Regions from separate parts of the Bacillus sp. JZ105 genome, predicted to be linked through region 3. Evidence: riboswitches for the same ligand, from Rfam matches in the RefSeq annotation. Region 3 holds a riboswitch; each other region holds the start of a gene.
What was found. Region 3 has a riboswitch for S-adenosylmethionine ahead of M1D81_RS15610 (methionine ABC transporter ATP-binding protein). Riboswitches for the same ligand answer to the same signal wherever they lie in the genome.

Region 1 (6,502 bases), 1.7 Mb from region 3:
TTTGTTCATGTGATGATTAATTGAGCGATAGGCACGTGATAATACAATAAATAATTTCAATGATTTTTCAACATTATGATTTTCCATTTTTTATCATCCTTTATGAAATGCAACCCACTAATGTGACATTAATAAACAATAAGTAAAATGTCAACATTTTGATCCATCTTTAGCATGAAAATGAGACCAGAACGAATCACCTAATTTTTTAAAAATCACACAAGTCATCGTAATAAAGATAGGTTCAATGCTATAATAAGTCTATTAGGTAATACGTTGGAGCGATGAATGATGAGTATACTGAAAGGGTTTTGGAAGAAGATCAGGCTTTACCTTATTTTGGTCATGCTTCCAACCCTAATCATTAGTTATTTTATCTACGAAAAAGAAACTGAAAAAATCGATTTAAAGAACAAACAAACCGCTACACTTATGTTAAATATTCACAAAAACCAAATGAATTATTTAATAAGTGAAACAGAAGCGAGATTAACTTCCCTTGCCATGGGATTTGACCAGCCGCTTGAAACGAAAAAAGTACAAAACATCCTAGAGAAAATCTATAAACAAGAACCTCGTTTTTCAGGTCTGTATCTCCTAGACAAAAAAGGAAATGTAACAGCAAGCACCACCCCGTTAAAGGAAAAAATCAACCTATCATTCAGAGATTACTTTAAACGCATTCAAGTGACCAAGCAGACTGTGATCACAGACAACTATGTGAGCCGAATTACAAAACAGCGGATTCTCTCCATTTGTGTGCCTGTACTCGATGAAAACGAAGAGGTCACCAATGTGCTGATTGCCGCCATTCAAATTGATTATTTAAGAAATATTATGAATGTATTGAACCCTGATCTTCATTTTAAGATGCTGAATCAAAATGGACATGTCGTCTTTACAAGCGGTCCACAGCCAGTACCCGAAGGCGGCAGCACCGTGTCTACATATTTAGATGAAAACAGCTGGAAGCTGGAGGTCTTTCCGCAGCGTGCTTCAACTAGTGAAGTGCTGTCTGTGATGCTCATCCCTTTATCCAGTGCGTTTATCTTATTAAATATTTTATTCACACTCGTCCAATATATCGTGTTAAGGCGGCAAACTCAGCAGGAGCGTCATCAAAACGAAGCGCAAAAGCTTGAATTGATCGGAACACTCGCAGCAAGTACAGCACACGAAATTCGCAACCCATTAACAGGGATTAGCGGATTTATCCAGCTATTGCAAAAGAAGTATCATTCAGAAGAAGATCAGCTCTATTTTTCTGTCATTGAGGAAGAAATTAAGCGGATCAACCAAATCGTCAGTGAATTTCTTGTCTTAGGAAAACCAACGGCTGAAAAATGGCAGAATAACTCTGTAAAAGAAATTGTAAGTGAGATCATGCCGATCGTTTTCTCTGAGGCAAACCTTTATAATGTCGAAGTGGATTTGCAAATCAATACGATTCAAGATGTGGGCGTGTATTGCACAAAGGATCATATTAAACAAGTCGTTTTAAATGTAGCAAAGAACTCTTTAGAAGCGATGCCAAACGGCGGTCATTTGAAGATTGTGATCGAAGCTGAAAAAGAACATGTCATCATTAAAGTAGAGGATACAGGTGAAGGCATACCAGAAGAGATGTTAAAGCACATCTTCCTCCCCTTTATTACGTCGAAGGAAAAAGGCACAGGTCTTGGGCTTGTCGTGTGTAAACGAATCATTTCGATGTATGGCGGAACAATTGATATTCATAGCGAAGTGAATAAAGGAACGACTGTCATGATCATGCTTCCTTCTGCTCACTCAGCATAACTGAAGATGTCAGCCGGTTTTGCTTATGCAAGACCGGTTTTTCATGTCAATAAGAGGGGCGGTTCACAGATAATAGACTCATTTGAGACACTAGATCATGAAAGGAGGGGGCAGATTGTTTCTCATGAAAAAGAAGATGCTGATACTCATTCATCAGGTTGTCCAGTTCTTGACTATATTTAATTGTCGTCTCACCAGTGTACCCTTCCACTTGAGCAGCTTCTACCATTTGTTTTCTCTTCTCATCAATGGACATCAGCAATTGTTCTTTCCTTACATAAATATTCATGATCTCAGCTCCCGCAATGATTTCGACTGTCTATGCTCAAAATGATCCGACACCAAAATTATACTTTATTTGTAAATTAAATTAAATATGCTTATTTTATTTAATTTTTTACAGCCTAAAGACCTTTTACCCAATCAAATTTGGGGGTAAACTTCAAAATTGGACAGGACTGACACATTGATTAAACAGAATTTTATCCTATGCAGAAGATCAAAATCAACTATTTTCTTTCTCATTTTATATCTAATCTCCTAAAAAAAAGCTGATCTTCCGCCTCATGCGGAATGATCAGCTCTATCATTAAACCGTTTCTTCCTCGTAAATCGGCACCCAGCCCTCAGTTGTGACAAATATGCGAACTGCGACCACTTTGCGATCCTCTTGAAGTGTAAAGTAATGACGAATGTTTGGCGGAACAGAAATTAAATCACCTGGATTCAATCTCACATCAAAAAAGACGCCATCCTTGCCTTGAATAGCAAAGATTCCGTGCCCGCTCACAATAAAGCGTACTTCATCATCTGTATGGTGATGCTCACGTTTAAAGTTTTGGAGCAGCTCATCAAGATTTGGCGTGGCATCAGATAATGAAATGACATCCTGCGCTTTGTACCCTCTTTTTTCAGAAATACTTTGGATTTCTTTTTGGAAAACAGTCAAAATCTCTTCCTTTTCCTCATCGGTTAAATCATACTTTTCTGATAAACGGTTTGGCAGCTTTTCAATATCCCAATGCTCATAAATGACCCCTTGGTTTTCTAAATATGATGCTACCTCTTGCTCGCTTTCCAGTAATGTGTTCTCTTCGTTATGAATCAAAATCGTCGCCATGTGCTTTTCCTCCTTTTTATCTTACAAGCTGCTGTTGATAAAGCGCTAATTTTAAGTGATAGCTAAATAAAAATTCATATGTTTCTAATACTCGTTTTGCTTCAAAGGCTGTTTTTCCCCAGACCGTGATGCCATGATTGCGAATGAGTACAGCACCAGATGACGCCTCTAGTGTCAGATGTTTTGCAAATTGCTCTGCAAGCTGCGGAATATGAGCTGGATTTTCAATAATCGGAATCGACACTTCTGCATCCTCTTCCCAATAACCAAGCGCTTTGATGATTTCGTTGCCTTTAAAACGAATCTCTCCCTTATCCCCGTACAGCTCTGATATCACATTATTATCGATTGTATGGACATGGAGGCAGCAGCCTGCTTTCGTCCGTTCATACACGTACGTGTGAAGCAGTGTTTCAGCTGATGGTCTAAGCGGCTCGTTCGGATGATGGGTCTGGCCTGCCGCATTTACTAGCACAAAATCTTCGTTTGTTTCTTTTCGTTTATCTTTGCCGCTTGCCGTCACCAAAAACGTGATTGGATCATCCGACACCTTGATCGATAAATTACCGCTTGTTCCGAAAAACCAATCTCTTTGAGCCAGTTCACGTTTAACGTCTGCTAGCTCCTGCCAGCGTTTGCTCTTTGCGTCTGCCATTCCTTCACTTCCTTTATTTGAACAAATTGCGCGTGTAGATCAATAAATGTGTCGTACTCCTTATGTACGAGCCCGAGCTCTTGACATTCATTGAGCAAGTAGTCGCGCGCAAACGTAAGATCTGCATGCTTCGCCGCCTCCACATCAGTCACTGAATCTCCGATCATGATGATGAAGTCATCCTCATGAGTCAGCTTTCGAATGATTGAGGGCTTGCAGCATCCGCAGCCATTTTGACATTGCGTATCGCAGGCATGCGGCCATTCAATCTGAATATGGTCTTCCCCAAATGATGCATGGTTGCAATAAATATCGTCTCGATCGACAATGCCTTCGAGGATCGGGTAAACAAAAAAGTCCATACCGCCGCTAAGTACATAGAAAGGAATGTCTGCTTTTTTTACTTCATCCACAAATTGCTTAAACCCTTCTCGAATCTCTGTATCCTCTAATATAAATGATTGAATGGCTTCCTTCTGATCACTTTTCAGTAATTGAAACATCTGCCCGACGCCTTCTTGAATGGTGATTTCCTTTGACAGGACACCATCCTTCAGCTTCGTCCATTCACTTGGTGCAAACTGTTTCATGATGCGGATGATATTATCATTTTTTGTAATTGTTCCATCAAAATCACAGCATACAATTGGTTTTTTCATTATTCTGCTACCCTTCCCCAAAGATCAAGTGCCGCTTTTAAGTCTTGGCAGGAAGCCGCCTTATCTCGGATGGACTCTTCGTGAATCACTGCATCAATGATCGAACGAAATGCCTTCCCTCCGCCGATGGCTCCCCGCGGATGTCCGTGTATGCCTCCACCTGCATTTATCACATGATCAATTCCAAAATCTTTGATCAATACTGGAACCATTCCTGGATGAATGCCTGCTGACGGGACAGGGAATGTTTTTTGAACCGTATCCTCTTTCACACAAGCTTCATAGATTCCAAAGGCATCTTTTTTCGGAAGTGCAACCGACCCATAAGGTGAGGGAAAAAGGCTCAAATCAGCGCCAGCATATCGATTTAATTTGCCTAAAAGAAGAGAATGCGAAAATCCATATTCAGGAGAGGATGTCAAAGCACCACTCACAGCAGGATGCGCCATAATCGGCAGTGGAATGTCTGGGTCCTCAGCTAGGCTTTGCATGACATCCAGGCCGTAAGCAAAGACATTGAATAAGAGCGCATCTGCCCCAAGTTCAGCGGCCTTTCTCGCCCGATCCTTCAGGTCAAAGGTTCTGCCCGTTAAATTGACAGCATACAGCGTGCGGTGTCCTGTCTCTTCATAGGTTTCTTTTAAAATCGCTTTTCCTTCTTTGATTCGCTCTTCAAAAGGAGCTAATGGACTTTCAAATAAAATTTCATCGTCTTTGATGAAGTCAACCCCGCCTAATGCCTGTAAACGGAGCTGCTCTTTTAAATCCTGCATATCACGGCCGATAACGCCTTTAAAAATACTCATCAATAATGGACGATCAAACACGCCTACCTTTTTTCGAATGCCGTCAATTCCAAATACAGGTCCTGGCAGGCTTTTTTTAAATTCTTCAGAAAATTGGATATCGACTAGCTTCACTTTTCCATCTAGTGAAAGCTTTCCAAAAATCGTCGTGAAAACTGCTGGTAAATCAGCTGAAAAGTTTGCCTCAGGATAAGCAATCGTCACCTCTGATTGATAAAGACCATTTTCGGCTGGAGCAGCTTTTTCTAATACTTTTTCAACTCGGCCTTTATGCTTTTGAAGCTGCTCCTTTTTGAGCTGCGGCAAATCCGTCCATGATCCAACTGTTAAACCAAGCGCGATCTGCTCCACTTTTCGATTTATTTGTTCATCCTCTCGATGTGTTAATACGTATGTTGCCAGTAATTCACTCACTAGGAATCCCCTTTCGATTGCGTCATGCATATATTCAATAAAAAAACCTCTTCAAGTGCTTCTTGAGCGCCTTAAAGAGGTTGTTTCGTGTCATTCATCCGAATCTTATCTCTCAGCGCTTGCTGCAAGAATTAGCACCGTGCTTCATGGAAGTCGGTTGCCGGGCTTCATTGGGCTAGTCCCTCTGCCTACTCTTGATAAGAATATTCAATTTTCTTAAATATTGCCTGAATTATCGCACCATTTTTTTATGTTGTCAATGGCTTTTTTTCAAACAGATTCAAGGCAGCGATGCGCTGAGCAGCTTCTTGTAACCGCTCCTCACTTGTTAGAAGCCCTGCTCTCACGTACCCTTCACCGTGATCACCAAAGCCATTACCTGGCGCAACCACAACATGTGCCTTCTCTAATAATAAGTCAGAAAAGGCTTCAGATGTATATCCTTCCGGCACCTTTAACCAAGCAAAAAATGATCCCTTTGGTGCACTGACTTCCCAGCCAATTTCTTTGCAGGCAGCAATCCACACATTCCGCCTTTTCTCATATCGATCATTTTGCACCTGTACGCACGTTTGATCGCTTAATAGCGCTTCCGCTGCTGCATCTTGAGTGGCTTTAAACAGGGAGACAAACAGATGATCCTGATAAAGCTCAATGGCTTCAATAACAGACGAATTTCCAGCTGCAAATCCTACTCTCCACCCTGCCATATTGTACGTTTTAGACAATGTGTAAATTTCTATTCCCGTCTCTATCGCCCCCTCTATTTGCAGAAAGCTGAGCGGCTTTTCTCCATCAAAGCCAATGCCGCCATATGCAAAATCATGGACAACACATAGCTTATGATCTTTCGCAAACGTAACGGTTTCTTCAAAAAATGAACGGCTTGCCGTAGCCCCCGTCGGATTGTTGGGGTAATTTAAGTACATTAATTTTGCCTTTTTCTTATCATCTTCAGGCAGCAAATCGTAGTCAGGTAAAAAATCATTTTTTTCAAGAAGTGGCATGGTTACCATATGCGCTCCAGCAAGCACAGCGCCTGACCAATAAT
Region 2 (6,502 bases), 230 kb from region 3:
GATTTCGTGTGGCTAATTCAATCGTCAGACCTGACTCCACTTTAAAAGACGGTGCCAGCACATTTAGACCTTTTGACGCAAAATCCATCAGCTTCTTCGGTTTAAATTGCAGACCTAAACAAGGTGATGATAAAATAAGGCCATTCAACTTCGTATGGGTATACTGCTTCATCCACTCAATTGAAATGAGTCCACCCATACTGTGGCCGAGTAAAAAAGTAGGAAGCCTGAATGATTTCGCATGTTCGATCCATTCATCCACTGTATCAATGTATTCTTGAAACGAACGAATGTGGCCTCGCGCACGTGTCGATGTGCCTTGTCCAGGCAAGTCACCCATGACGACGTGATAGCCTGCATTCCGCCACATTTCAATCAGCCATTTATATCGGCCGTGATATTCACTCGCACCATGTACAATGACAATTGTACCAACTGGTCTTTCAGCATGCCAAGTCCACAAAGTAAACACCTCACAAATGTTGTATTAAGAAAGGAAGTCGAAAAAGTGATTTATCCATATCATCAGTTTACACCTGAGATTCATGAATCAGTCTTTGTCGCAGATAACGCCACCATTACCGGTGATGTCACAATTGGAGAATATTCGAGCGTGTGGTTTCAAACCGTCATCAGAGGCGATGTTGCCCCTGTGAGAATTGGAAAGAACGTCAACATTCAAGATTTATCGTGCCTGCATCAAAGTCCTGGAAAAACACTTCTTATTGAAGATGGTGCTACCATTGGACACCAAGTCACATTACATAGCTCAATCATTCGAAAAAATGCCCTCATTGGCATGGGGTCTATCATTCTCGATGGTGCGGAGATTGGCGAAGGCGCCTTTATCGGTGCAGGAAGTCTTGTCCCTCAAGGAAAGGTCATCCCAAAAGGATCACTCGCTTTTGGCCGTCCAGCCAAAGTCGTTCGGCTGTTAACAGATGAAGATATCCAAGACATGGACCGAATCCGCAGAGAATATGTAGAAAAAGGACAATACTATCGTTCCCTTTTATCTCGTTAACATCATACGTGTATCTTCACTTTATCATGTTTTTTTCAGGATATTAAGCAATAACTATGAACCGCTTGTTATTTTACCCTTTTCCATCCCTTTCTATCATGACAAAAAAGGTTTTCAGCACAAAGCTGAAAACCTTTTTTCATTAACTGAAGATGACTTCTTTCGGTTGATGATTCAATTGCTCTGGATCAATACTGCGCTCGACATAAATGCTGTGCCAAATCATAAAGATCAGGACAGTCCAAATCTTACGGCTATGATCTGCTTTACCAGCACAATGTTCATTTAATAAATCAAGCACATACGCTTTGTTAATATATTCGTCAGTTTGACTGTTTTTAATGATGTCTTTCGCCCAAGCGTTCATCTCATTTTTCAGCCAATGACGAATTGGAACAGGGAAGCCCAGCTTCTTGCGGTTTAACACATGGTCAGGCACAATGCCTTCTGCTGCTTTACGCAATAAATATTTCGTTGTGCCATCTTTTGTTTTCAGCTCTTCTGGAATTTTAGAAGCTGCTTCAAATACGACCTTATCAAGGAAAGGAACACGAAGCTCAAGAGAATTCGCCATTGTCATCTTATCTGCTTTCAGTAAGATGTCCCCGCGCATCCACGTATGAATATCAACATATTGCATTTTGTTAATATCACTGTAGCCTGCACTTTCCTCGAAGTATGTCTTCGTCACATCACGATACGTAATGTTCGGATCATACTGCTTTAAGAGGTTTTTCTTTACTGGCTCTTCAAAGATTTTCGCATTACCGATATAACGTTCCTCTAATGGTGTACAGCCGCGGACGATAAAGCTTTTTCCTTTCATTCCTTCTGGCATTAAGCGCGCCAGACGAAGAAGAAGCTTTTTCAGCATAGATGGTACAGATTCAAATGGTTTAAGAGAAAGCGGCTCACGGTAAATATTATATCCACCGAACAGCTCGTCTGCTCCCTCACCAGAAAGAACAACCGTCACTTGTTTCTTCGCTTCCTTTGCCACGAAGTACAATGGAATCGCCGCCGGATCAGCTAAAGGATCATCTAAATGCCAAACAATTTTCGGAAGCTCATTCATATATTCCTCAGGAGAAATCACCGCGCTGAAGTTTTGTAAGCCAAGCTTATCAGCCGTTTCCTTCGCTACATCAACTTCACTAAAGCCATCCTGCTGGAAGCCAACAGAAAACGTCTTCAGCTCAGGATGAAATTCCTTTGCGACAGATACGATGAAAGAAGAATCGATACCACCTGATAGGAATGAACCAACAGGTACATCACTTCTCATATGAATTTTCACAGAATCATAGATTGCATCGCGGACTTCTTCAATCAGCTTTTGTTCTTGTGTTTGCTCAGGCTTGAATTGAACCTTCCAGTAAGTCTTAAATTCAATCTCCTGTCCTGGGCGTAAAGTAAACTGATGACCTGGCTCTACTTTGTGAACCTTTTGATCAAGTGTATTTGGCTCAGGTACGAACTGGAATGACATATATTGCTGTAAGGATGTCTCATCAAATAAAATGTTCTCGTTCACTGCCATCAAGCTTTTGCGTTCAGACGCAAAGTACACTTGCTCATCCATTTGTGTAAAATAAAGCGGTTTGATGCCAAAAGGATCTCTTGCGCCATATAATAATTGCGCTTCTTTATCCCAAATTAAAAATGCAAACATGCCGCGAAGCTTTGAAGCCGCTTCTTCTTTATAATGACGGTATGTGGCAAGAAGTACTTCCGTATCAGAATCTGTGCTGAACGTATAGCCTTTTTTCACAAGCTCTTCCTTCAGCTCCACATAGTTATAAATTTCTCCGTTGAAAATAATCCAATACTTTTCATCTTCATAAGAAAGCGGCTGCTTTCCGTGCTCAACATCTATAATACTTAAACGTCTAAATCCAAATCCTACATGCTCATCATGAAAGTAACCCTCATCATCCGGACCACGATGAACGATGAGACGATTCATTTGTTTAATTAGCTCTTCCTGTTCAGTAGTTTCGGACAATGGACGGTGATTAAATACACCAACAAACCCACACATATTATTGCCTCCACGTTATGTTATTTCTTAAAAGTAGACCTATAATTAGACAGTATTTTGTCCGATTTTGTTTCACATTTTTTCGCTTTTTGCAGATTTTTTTTTAATCAAAAGGAAAACCGCTTAAAATAAGCGGTTTTTTATGTTGTTATTGTCCCAATGCTTCTTTGCGAAGTGTATCGGCTTTATCCGTTTTTTCCCACGGAAGATCTAAGTCGTGACGGCCGAAATGCCCGTATGCAGCTGTTTGTTTGTAGATCGGACGGCGCAGGTCAAGCATTTTAATAATGCCAGCTGGACGAAGATCAAAGTTTGCACGAACCACTTCAATTAATTTTTCTTCAGAAGCTTTTCCTGTTCCGAATGTATCAATTGAAATCGATACAGGCTGTGCAACCCCAATTGCATAAGCAAGCTGTACTTCACAAGAATCTGCAAGGCCGGCAGCTACGATGTTTTTCGCTACGTAACGTGCAGCGTATGCCGCAGAACGGTCAACCTTCGTTGCATCCTTACCTGAGAAAGCACCGCCGCCATGACGAGCGTATCCGCCATACGTATCAACGATGATTTTACGTCCAGTTAAACCAGCATCCCCTTGAGGTCCACCGATCACGAAACGGCCAGTTGGGTTAATAAAGTATTTTGTCTGTTCATCAATCAGTTCACTTGGAACGACAGGACTGATGACATGCTCTTTTAAGTCACTTTGAATTTGTTCAAGCGTCACTTCTGGTGCATGCTGCGTAGAAATAACCACTGTGTCAATACGAACTGGTTTGTTTTGCTCATCATATTCAACTGTGACTTGTGTTTTTCCGTCTGGACGAAGGTATGCAAGTGTTTCATTCTTGCGTACTTCTGTTAAACGGCGAGATAATTTATGCGCTAGTGAAATTGGCAGCGGCATGAGCTCTTCGGTTTCGTTGTTAGCAAAACCAAACATCAATCCTTGGTCACCTGCACCAATCGCATCAATTTCTTCTTCAGTCATTGTTCCTTCACGTGCTTCAAGCGCTTTGTCTACACCTTGCGCAATATCAGCAGACTGTTCATCAATTGATGTAAGTACCGCACATGTTTCCGCATCAAAACCATATTTCGCACGTGTGTAGCCAATTTCCTTAATTGTGTCACGCACCGTCTTTGGAATATCGACATAAGTAGACGTTGTAATTTCACCGCTTACTAATACGAGACCGGTTGTAACAGAAGTTTCACAGGCAACACGTGCATTTGGATCTTTCTTTAAAATTTCATCCAAAATGCTGTCTGAAATTTGATCACAGATTTTATCCGGATGTCCTTCTGTCACTGATTCTGAAGTAAATAAACGACGATTTTGACTCATAATGGCTATTTCCTCCTGTACAAGACCACATCATCCCAAGATGAGGCCTCCAATATGATACGGAACTCGTTCCCTCTTATATTTGAAAACGTTTATATTAGAGATGTTATTGGCAATTTGTTCATATGATATCCCAAAAATAAAAAAACCATTTCCTTCATTGCGAGGAAAGGGTCTGAGATCGCATGCCTTTCACTCTTATCGCTCAAGGTGTTCTTGTACCTTGCATCAGGTTAGCACCTTGGTTTCTCAGCATTTTCATGCCTTTTTCATAAGAAACCGGTTGCTGGGCTTCATCGGGCCTGTCCCTCCACCAACTCGGGATAAGAGTATCCGTTCAATAAGATATCTTATCTTAAACCCTTGCGTCATGTCAATGCTTCATAAGAATTATCTCCCTCTTTTTTCTCCTCACCATTAGCATCACCAAAAAGCATATTTTCATAGCAGAAATGAAAAAACACACACAAAAATTTTTAAATAGTATAGACTATTATTATTAATGTGTTATACTAATCGAAACAAACAAATTCAACGGTAAAGGAAGGGTTTTTTTATGAACTCAGTGGATTTAAAAGAAGATTTGCAGTCATTGCTCTCATTAGAAAATACGCACCAAAATTTATCTGTTCCGAAACTTGTTGAAAAGATTTTGGCACGTAATGAAGGCGTTTTAACATCAACTGGAGCTGTCCGCGCTACAACGGGAGCCTATACAGGACGTTCGCCTAAAGATAAATTTATCGTCAAAGAAGAAAGCTCTGAACATAAAATCGATTGGGGTCAAGTAAACCAGCCGATCTCCAAAGAAGCATTTGACCGTTTATATACAAAGGTTGTGTCATACTTAAAAGAACGTGATGAACTATTCGTCTTTGAAGGTTTTGCAGGCGCTGATGAAAGATACCGTATGCCGATTACAGTTGTAAACGAATTCGCATGGCACAATCTTTTTGCCAAGCAGCTATTTATCAGACCTGACGGGTCAACACCTTCTTCAAACGAAAAACCTTTCACCATCTTATCTGCACCGCACTTTAAAGCAGATCCTGCAACAGATGGCACAAACTCTGAAACGTTTATCATCGTTTCTTTTGAAAAACGCACGATTCTTATCGGTGGAACAGAATATGCAGGAGAAATGAAAAAGTCCATTTTCTCTGTGATGAACTACCTGCTTCCTGAGCAAGACATTTTATCCATGCACTGCTCAGCAAACGTAGGTCAAGAAGGCGATGTGGCCCTATTCTTCGGACTTTCAGGTACGGGTAAAACGACGCTTTCTGCAAGCGCAAGCCGCAAGCTGATCGGAGACGATGAACACGGCTGGTCTGGCACAGGGGTCTTCAATATCGAGGGCGGATGCTATGCGAAATGTGTGAACTTGAGTGAAGAAAAAGAACCGCAGATCTACAAAGCGATCAGCTTCGGATCAGTTCTTGAGAACGTTGTGCTTGATGAAGAAACACGTGAAGCGGATTATGATGATACATTCTTTACTGAAAATACACGCGCTGCTTACCCAATCGAAATGATTGATAACATCGTGAAACCAAGTATCGCAGGACATCCATCTGCTATTGTCTTCTTAACAGCTGATGCGTTTGGCGTCTTACCTCCAATCAGCCGTTTAACAAAAGAGCAGGCAATGTACCATTTCTTGAGCGGGTACACAAGTAAATTAGCTGGAACTGAGCGCGGTGTCACATCACCAGAAACGACATTCTCTACTTGCTTCGGTTCACCATTCCTTCCGCTTCCAGCTCACGTCTATGCTGAAATGCTTGGCAAAAAGATTGATGAGCACGGTGCAAAAGTATTCCTTGTGAATACAGGCTGGACTGGCGGAGGCTACGGTACAGGCAGACGAATGAATCTCGCTCATACAAGAGCAATGGTACAGGCAGCAATCGAAGGTGACCTTGACAATGCCGAGATGATCACTGATGACATCTTTGGATTACACATCCCGCTTCATATTCCTGGTGTACCAGATGAAGTGCTTCAGCCTGCTAAAACATGGGATGACCAAGAAGCTTATCAAGAAAAAGCACACTTCCTTGCCAATGAATTTAAAAAGAACTTC
Region 3 (6,502 bases):
TGCTGTTGGCGGTGTACCGCCTGAAGTGATGGGTATCGGTCCGGTTGAAGCCATTCCGCGTGCGCTGAAAATCGCTGGACTTGAGCTGAAGGATATTGGCCTGTTTGAATTGAATGAAGCGTTTGCTTCTCAGGCAATTCAAGTCATTCGTCATTTAGGAATTGATGAGGAAAAGGTGAATGTCAATGGCGGGGCAATTGCGCTCGGACATCCGCTCGGCTGTACAGGAACGAAACTAACGCTGTCACTGATTCATGAAATGAAACGGCGAAACGAGCAATTTGGCATTGTCACAATGTGTATCGGCGGGGGCATGGGAGCAGCAGGCATTTTTGAATTGATCTAAAGGGGGAAATCAGGATGAAAGCATTGGAAGATGTAAAAAAGGGTGGAAGCTTTTTAATTGATGAGACGAATTATGAGCATATTTTTACACCGGAGGATTTCTCTGATGAACATCAAATGATTGGAAAAACAACAGAGGATTATATTTTACAAGATGTGGTTCCGCATATTGATCAAATTGAAAACCATGAGTTCGAGCATTCGGTCAGGCTTCTCAAAAAGGCTGGTGAACTTGGGCTGCTTGGAGCTGATGTGCCTGAGGAATTCGGCGGGCTTGGATTAGATAAAATCAGTTCAGCTATCATTACTGAAAAATTCGCTCGAGCAGGAAGCTTCTCACTTTCCTATGGTGCTCATGTCGGTATTGGTTCTCTGCCGATCGTGCTCTTCGGGAATCAAGCGCAAAAGGAAGCGTACCTGCCTGGACTCGCCACTGGTGAAACCATTGCGGCGTACGCACTCACTGAGCCTGGATCAGGCTCTGACGCTCTTGGAGCAAAAACAACGGCAGTTCTGAATGAAGCAGGTACCCATTATGTCCTCAATGGAGAAAAGCAGTGGATCACAAACTCCGCATTTGCCGATGTCTTTGTTGTGTATGCGAAGATTGATGGTGAACACTTCTCTGCTTTTATCGTCGAAAAGGATTTTCCAGGTGTCAAAACGGGGCCTGAAGAGAAAAAGATGGGTATTAAAGGATCATCGACAAGAACATTGATTCTTGAAGATGCCCAAGTACCGAAGGAGAATTTGCTCGGTGAAGCTGGCAGAGGTCATGTGATTGCGTTTAACATTTTGAATATTGGGCGCTATAAGCTGGCAGTCGGCACAATCGGTGCATCAAAGCGCGTCATTCAATTGTCGGCAGAATATGCGAACCAGCGTAAGCAGTTCAAAACACCAATTTCTCGATTCAGCTTAATTGGTGAAAAAGCAGCCAATATGTCAGCAAAGCTCTATGCGATGGAAAGTGCTGTTTACCGTACGGTTGGATTATTTGAACAGCGGATGGGCCTCTTAAGTGATGAAGAGCAAAAAGACGGCAAACAAATTGCCCAATCCATTGCGGAATATGCGATTGAATGTTCTCTCTGTAAAGTGCTTGGCTCTGAAACGTTAGATTATATTGTGGATGAAGGCGTGCAGATTCACGGCGGATATGGATTCATGCAAGAATACGAGGTCGAAAGAGCCTATCGCGACTCACGAATTAACCGGATTTTTGAAGGGACAAACGAAATCAACCGTTTGCTTGTACCAGGTACATTCTTGAAGAAAGCGATGAAAGGAGAGCTTCCGCTGCTTCAAAAAGCGCAAACCTTACAGGAAGAGCTAATGATGATGATGCCGGAAGAGCCAGGCGATCAGCCGCTCGATCAAGAAAAATATTTGCTCGCCCATGCGAAAAAGATCGCCTTAATGGTGGCTGGTATGGCAGCGATGAAATACGGGAAAGCCTTAGACAAAGAACAAGAAATTCTTGTGAACATAGCCGATATCGTCAATGAAATTTTTGCTGCTGAATCAGCGATTCTGCGTACAGAAAAGGCAATCGCTGCAACAGGGGCAGAAAAGAATGAACAAAAGCTTGCTTACACACAAATTTTCACGCAGGAGGCTTTCTTAAAGATTGAAGCCCATGCAAAAGAATCCTTGATTGCGATGGAGGAAGGAGATTCACTCCGCATGAGCCTGTCAGCCCTTCGCAAGCTGACAAGATTTACGCCGATCAATGTCATCGCCAAAAAGCGCGAAGTGGCAAAACGAATCTTTGAAGCAGAGAAATATATCGTATAAGGACGGCTTAAAAGGTGCGGATATTACTCCGCACCTTTTTGTAAGCATACATTTAGGTTTTTAAAATATTTTGTGATAAAATGTTGTCACAATTTGCAGGAGGTGAAAATGGTGGCTTTAGATTTTTACGAATACCCATCTTGCGGTACATGCCGAAAAGCAAAAAAGTGGCTGGAAGCACACAATAAAGACATCAACAGCATACATATCGTCGAAGAGACGCCTGATAAAGAAACAATAAAAGCCCTTTACGAAAAAAGCGGTTTAGAGCTGAAGAAATTCTTTAATACAAGCGGACAAAAATACCGGGAGCTGCAGCTGAAAGATCAACTTCCTGCAATGTCAGAGGACGAGCAGCTAGAATTACTCGCGTCTAACGGAATGCTGATTAAGCGTCCGATTACAACAGACGGAAAACGAGTCACGGTAGGATTTAATGAAGATACATTTAAAAGCGTCTGGAAATGATGTAACTTTCATTCAGATTGTGGTATCTTCAATATAGATTGTAAGAAAAGACTGGAGGGGTATTGAATGAGCACACCAAAAGATTTACGTTATTCAGAAGAACATGAATGGGTCAAAGTAGAAGGAGATAAGGTGCGTATCGGTATTACGCATTTTGCTCAATCTGAGCTGGGCGATATCGTGTTCGTTGAGCTTCCTGAAGTAGGAGACAAAATCACAGCGGACGAGCCTTTCGGAAGTGTAGAATCAGTGAAAACCGTTTCTGAACTTTATGCACCGATCAATGGCACAATCGTTGAAGTGAACGATGAGCTGGATGACAGCCCAGAATTCGTCAACGACTCTCCATACGAAAAAGCATGGATGATCGTGGTAGAACCAGCTGATGCTTCTGAAATTGAGAACTTAATGACGGCTGAGCAATACGAAGAAATGACAAAAGAAGACTAATTCATGAGAAATTGGACACTCTACCTTTATGGGGGGTGTCCAATTTGTCTTTTCAAAAAGAACACGTGGATATAACAGAGCATGTCACTGGACGATTCAAAGAAAGCGGCATGGTGCTTTATCATCAAAATGAAGAGATTGGCACGATGATTAGTGAAAACCAATATGAGCTGAAATCGGGATATTCCTATGATCAAAATCGTTTTTATCGTTTAACGGATACATTAACCGATGGGACAGAAAAATATGTTGACTGTGACGATGAAAATGGCTGGTGCTAATCACAGATGAGACTGCAGTGAACAGAAGCTGCAGTCTTTTTGATGACGAGGCGCTCAATCTTTACAACCTGAATGAAAGATTGTAATCTAAGGAAGAAGTGAATCAACGTCAAAAGGGCCGGGTGATCGTGATGAATGTCGAGATAGAAAAGGTCATCATTGTAGAAGGTAAAACAGACAAACAAAAGCTAAAAGAAGTCATAAGTGAACCTGTTACCATCATTTGCACCAATGGCACGATCAGTACATCGAAGTTGGATCAGCTTGTGGACGATTTAGTGGGGAAAGACGTTTACATATTAGCTGACAGTGACGATGCAGGCGACAAACTGCGGAAGCAATTTCGAAAAGAATTCCCTGAAGCACTTCATCTTTTTGTCGACAGAACGTACCGCGAAGTGGCCGCTTCACCGTCAGCCCACATTGCATCTATCCTATTAGCTGCAAACATTGATGTTCATTCGAAATATTTATGAGGGTGGACGTATATGAAAGAGATTGAAGAACACGAATTCAAGGAGATAGAGGACGATTTATTTCTTTTATACTTATATACACCGTTTTGCGGAACATGCCAGCTGGCAAAGAAAATGCTGGCAGTTGTAGACGCCATGCAGCCGGATGTACCATTTTACGAAAACAATTTAAACTATTCACCAGGCTTTGCGAAAGCATTTGAAATTGAGAGTGTTCCTTGCTTTCTCCTGTTTAAAAAAGGTGAATTGGTGCAAAAAGGCTATGCCTTTCACTCAGTTCCATATCTTCATGAAATGATTGAAACCGCTAAATAAAGCGGTTTTTTGTCATATTTCAAGAAATTCATTTGAAAATTTGTCGAGTTATTTATAAAGGACAAGCCGATGTTTGTAGAGAAATGTTATGTATAACCAAATGACAGGGAGGTTATACATGTGGAAAATGTGAAAGCCCATGGTAACACAGGGCAGCGTTTATTATTAAAGCCGCTGCTCTCATCATCATCCTTGAAGATTACATTTGAGGCGGAAACTGACTCTTGTACATTGATTGTGGATGAACGTGGTGAAGTGAAGAAACTACCTGCAATTGAGTTATCGGATCTCATCTTTTATGGTGAGAGGAAAGAGATTCTACAATTATTAGATGGAGATATGTCCTTACAGCAGTTAATCAGCAGGGGACAAGTCAAAGTGAAAGGGTCATTCCGTGCGCTCCTGAGACTAGAGGCAGTGCTTTGGCTGACGAACGGTTTTTTTCGAAAAATGATAACGTAGTTGTTTACTTGGAAATTAGCGATTTACAGCGTTGACATATCTCGGGTAGCATGATATTCTACGTTAGTAAAAACATGAACATCACATAAAACAACATATTTTCTCTTATTAAGAGAGGTGGAGGGACGTGCCCTATGAAACCCGGCAACCGTCAGCATAGCTGAAATTGGTGCCAATTCACTCAAAGCCGCAGCGCTTTGAAAGATGAGAGAAAGGCGTAATTGACATAAAAGGCCTTTCTGCTTGCGTTGCAGTTAGGTCTTTTTTACTGACCTGGCGCCAGGCTAGAGTCATGACACAAAGAAGAATAAATAACGTATGTGATGGAAACCTATAGATTCAGCAAGAAAGCAGGTGATCAGACTGTGATCCATTTACAGAATGTATCAAAAACGTACCATTCAAAAAGCGGAAATGTTGATGCCGTGAAAGACGTCAACTTGGATATTGATAAAGGTGAAATATTCGGAATTATCGGGTATAGCGGTGCAGGGAAAAGCTCGCTTATTCGCCTATTAAACGGTCTGGAGCTGCCAACAGAAGGAATTGTTGAAGTGGCAGGCAACCGGATCAATGAAGTATCAAATGCGAAACTTCGGAAAGCCAGACAAGAAATCAGCATGATCTTCCAGCACTTTAACTTGCTTTGGTCAAGAACGGTGAGACAAAACATTATGTTCCCGCTTGAGATCGCAGGTGTACCGACATCGAAACGGAGAGAGCGTGCGAATGAACTGATTAAATTGGTCGGTTTAGAAGGAAAAGAAAATGCATACCCGTCTCAGCTAAGCGGCGGGCAAAAACAGCGTGTCGGCATTGCGAGAGCATTAGCGAATGATCCAAAGGTTCTTCTATGTGACGAAGCGACATCTGCGCTAGATCCGCAAACGACCGATTCGATCCTTGAACTTTTGGCGGATATCAATAAAAGGTTAGGGCTCACGATTGTGCTCATTACACATGAAATGCACGTCATTCGCAAAATTTGTCATCGCGTCGCGGTCATGGAAAATGGACGCATTGTCGAAGAAGGCGAAGTATTACGCGTCTTCAGACAACCGAAGGAAGAAATGACGAAACGATTTGTGAAACAGCTTGCAGAACCAGAGGAAGCGAAAGAAACAATCGAGCACGTCTTAGAACGAGTAAAAGAAGGTCAGGTCGTACGGTTGTCCTTTATTGGAGACTCTGCCGAGCAGCCGCTGATCACTGAAATCATTCGATCCTTCAATGTCGATGTGAATATCCTTCAAGGGAAGATTTCTCAAACGCAGGAAGGCGCGTTTGGAACACTCTTTATCCACATTAATGGAGAAGAGACCGAGGTAGAAAAAGCCATCGCCTATATCCAAAGCAAACAGGTTGAAATCGAGGTGATGACACATGTTTGAGAAATGGTTTCCGAACGTTGATTTAGACGTCATCTGGAGTGCAACAGGTGAAACGGTGTATATGACACTGATTTCATTGGCATTTGCCTTTGCAATCGGGATTATCTTAGGGCTCCTGCTCTTCCTTACAGGAAAAGGCGGTCTTTGGGAAAATAAACCGATAAATGCTGTCATCGGCGCTGTCGTCAATATTTTCAGATCGATTCCTTTTATCATTTTAATTATTTTATTACTAGGGTTTACGAAATTCTTAATGCATACGATTCTTGGCCCAAATGCAGCACTCCCTGCCCTTGTCATAGGGTCAGCTCCATTCTATGCACGTCTTGTCGAAATTGCACTGCGTGAGGTAGATAAAGGAGTCATTGAAGCAGCACGATCAATGGGAGCAAAAACGTCAACAATCATTTTCAAAGTATTGCTGCCAGAATCATTGCCAGCCCTTATTTCAGGTATTACCGTAACAGCAATTGCTCTGATTGGCTCTACTGCGATTGCAGGTGCAATTGGAGCAGGC

Region 1: linked by a shared signal. The riboswitch ahead of mtnW (2,3-diketo-5-methylthiopentyl-1-phosphate enolase) and the one ahead of M1D81_RS15610 (methionine ABC transporter ATP-binding protein) in region 3 are both predicted to bind S-adenosylmethionine.
Region 2: linked by a shared signal. The riboswitch ahead of metK (methionine adenosyltransferase) and the one ahead of M1D81_RS15610 (methionine ABC transporter ATP-binding protein) in region 3 are both predicted to bind S-adenosylmethionine.

The regions. Positions count from the first base shown of each region.
Region 1 is NZ_CP096387.1:1,327,470-1,333,971, reverse strand. Features, by position in the region: gene M1D81_RS06780 (MarR family winged helix-turn-helix transcriptional regulator) at 1-87, opposite strand, end outside; gene M1D81_RS06775 (ATP-binding protein) at 292-1,797, shown strand; gene M1D81_RS06770 (aspartyl-phosphate phosphatase Spo0E family protein) at 1,844-2,086, opposite strand; gene M1D81_RS06765 (1,2-dihydroxy-3-keto-5-methylthiopentene dioxygenase) at 2,387-2,917, opposite strand; gene M1D81_RS06760 (methylthioribulose 1-phosphate dehydratase) at 2,934-3,572, opposite strand; gene M1D81_RS06755 (2-hydroxy-3-keto-5-methylthiopentenyl-1-phosphate phosphatase) at 3,536-4,231, opposite strand; gene mtnW (2,3-diketo-5-methylthiopentyl-1-phosphate enolase) at 4,231-5,451, opposite strand; SAM riboswitch class I at 5,554-5,655, opposite strand; gene M1D81_RS06745 (aminotransferase class I/II-fold pyridoxal phosphate-dependent enzyme) at 5,700-6,502, opposite strand, start outside.
Region 2 is NZ_CP096387.1:2,781,277-2,787,778, forward strand. Features, by position in the region: gene M1D81_RS14250 (alpha/beta hydrolase) at 1-463, opposite strand, end outside; gene M1D81_RS14255 (gamma carbonic anhydrase) at 509-1,024, shown strand; gene asnB (asparagine synthase (glutamine-hydrolyzing)) at 1,167-3,065, opposite strand; gene metK (methionine adenosyltransferase) at 3,214-4,416, opposite strand; SAM riboswitch class I at 4,612-4,746, opposite strand; gene pckA (phosphoenolpyruvate carboxykinase (ATP)) at 4,973-6,502, shown strand, end outside.
Region 3 is NZ_CP096387.1:3,015,710-3,022,211, reverse strand. Features, by position in the region: gene M1D81_RS15650 (acetyl-CoA C-acetyltransferase) at 1-346, shown strand, start outside; gene M1D81_RS15645 (acyl-CoA dehydrogenase family protein) at 361-2,142, shown strand; gene M1D81_RS15640 (arsenate reductase family protein) at 2,254-2,610, shown strand; gene gcvH (glycine cleavage system protein GcvH) at 2,677-3,060, shown strand; gene M1D81_RS15630 (YusG family protein) at 3,105-3,341, shown strand; gene M1D81_RS15625 (toprim domain-containing protein) at 3,473-3,817, shown strand; gene M1D81_RS15620 (thioredoxin family protein) at 3,830-4,132, shown strand; gene M1D81_RS15615 (SCP2 sterol-binding domain-containing protein) at 4,253-4,594, shown strand; SAM riboswitch class I at 4,697-4,805, shown strand; gene M1D81_RS15610 (methionine ABC transporter ATP-binding protein) at 4,960-5,985, shown strand; gene M1D81_RS15605 (methionine ABC transporter permease) at 5,978-6,502, shown strand, end outside.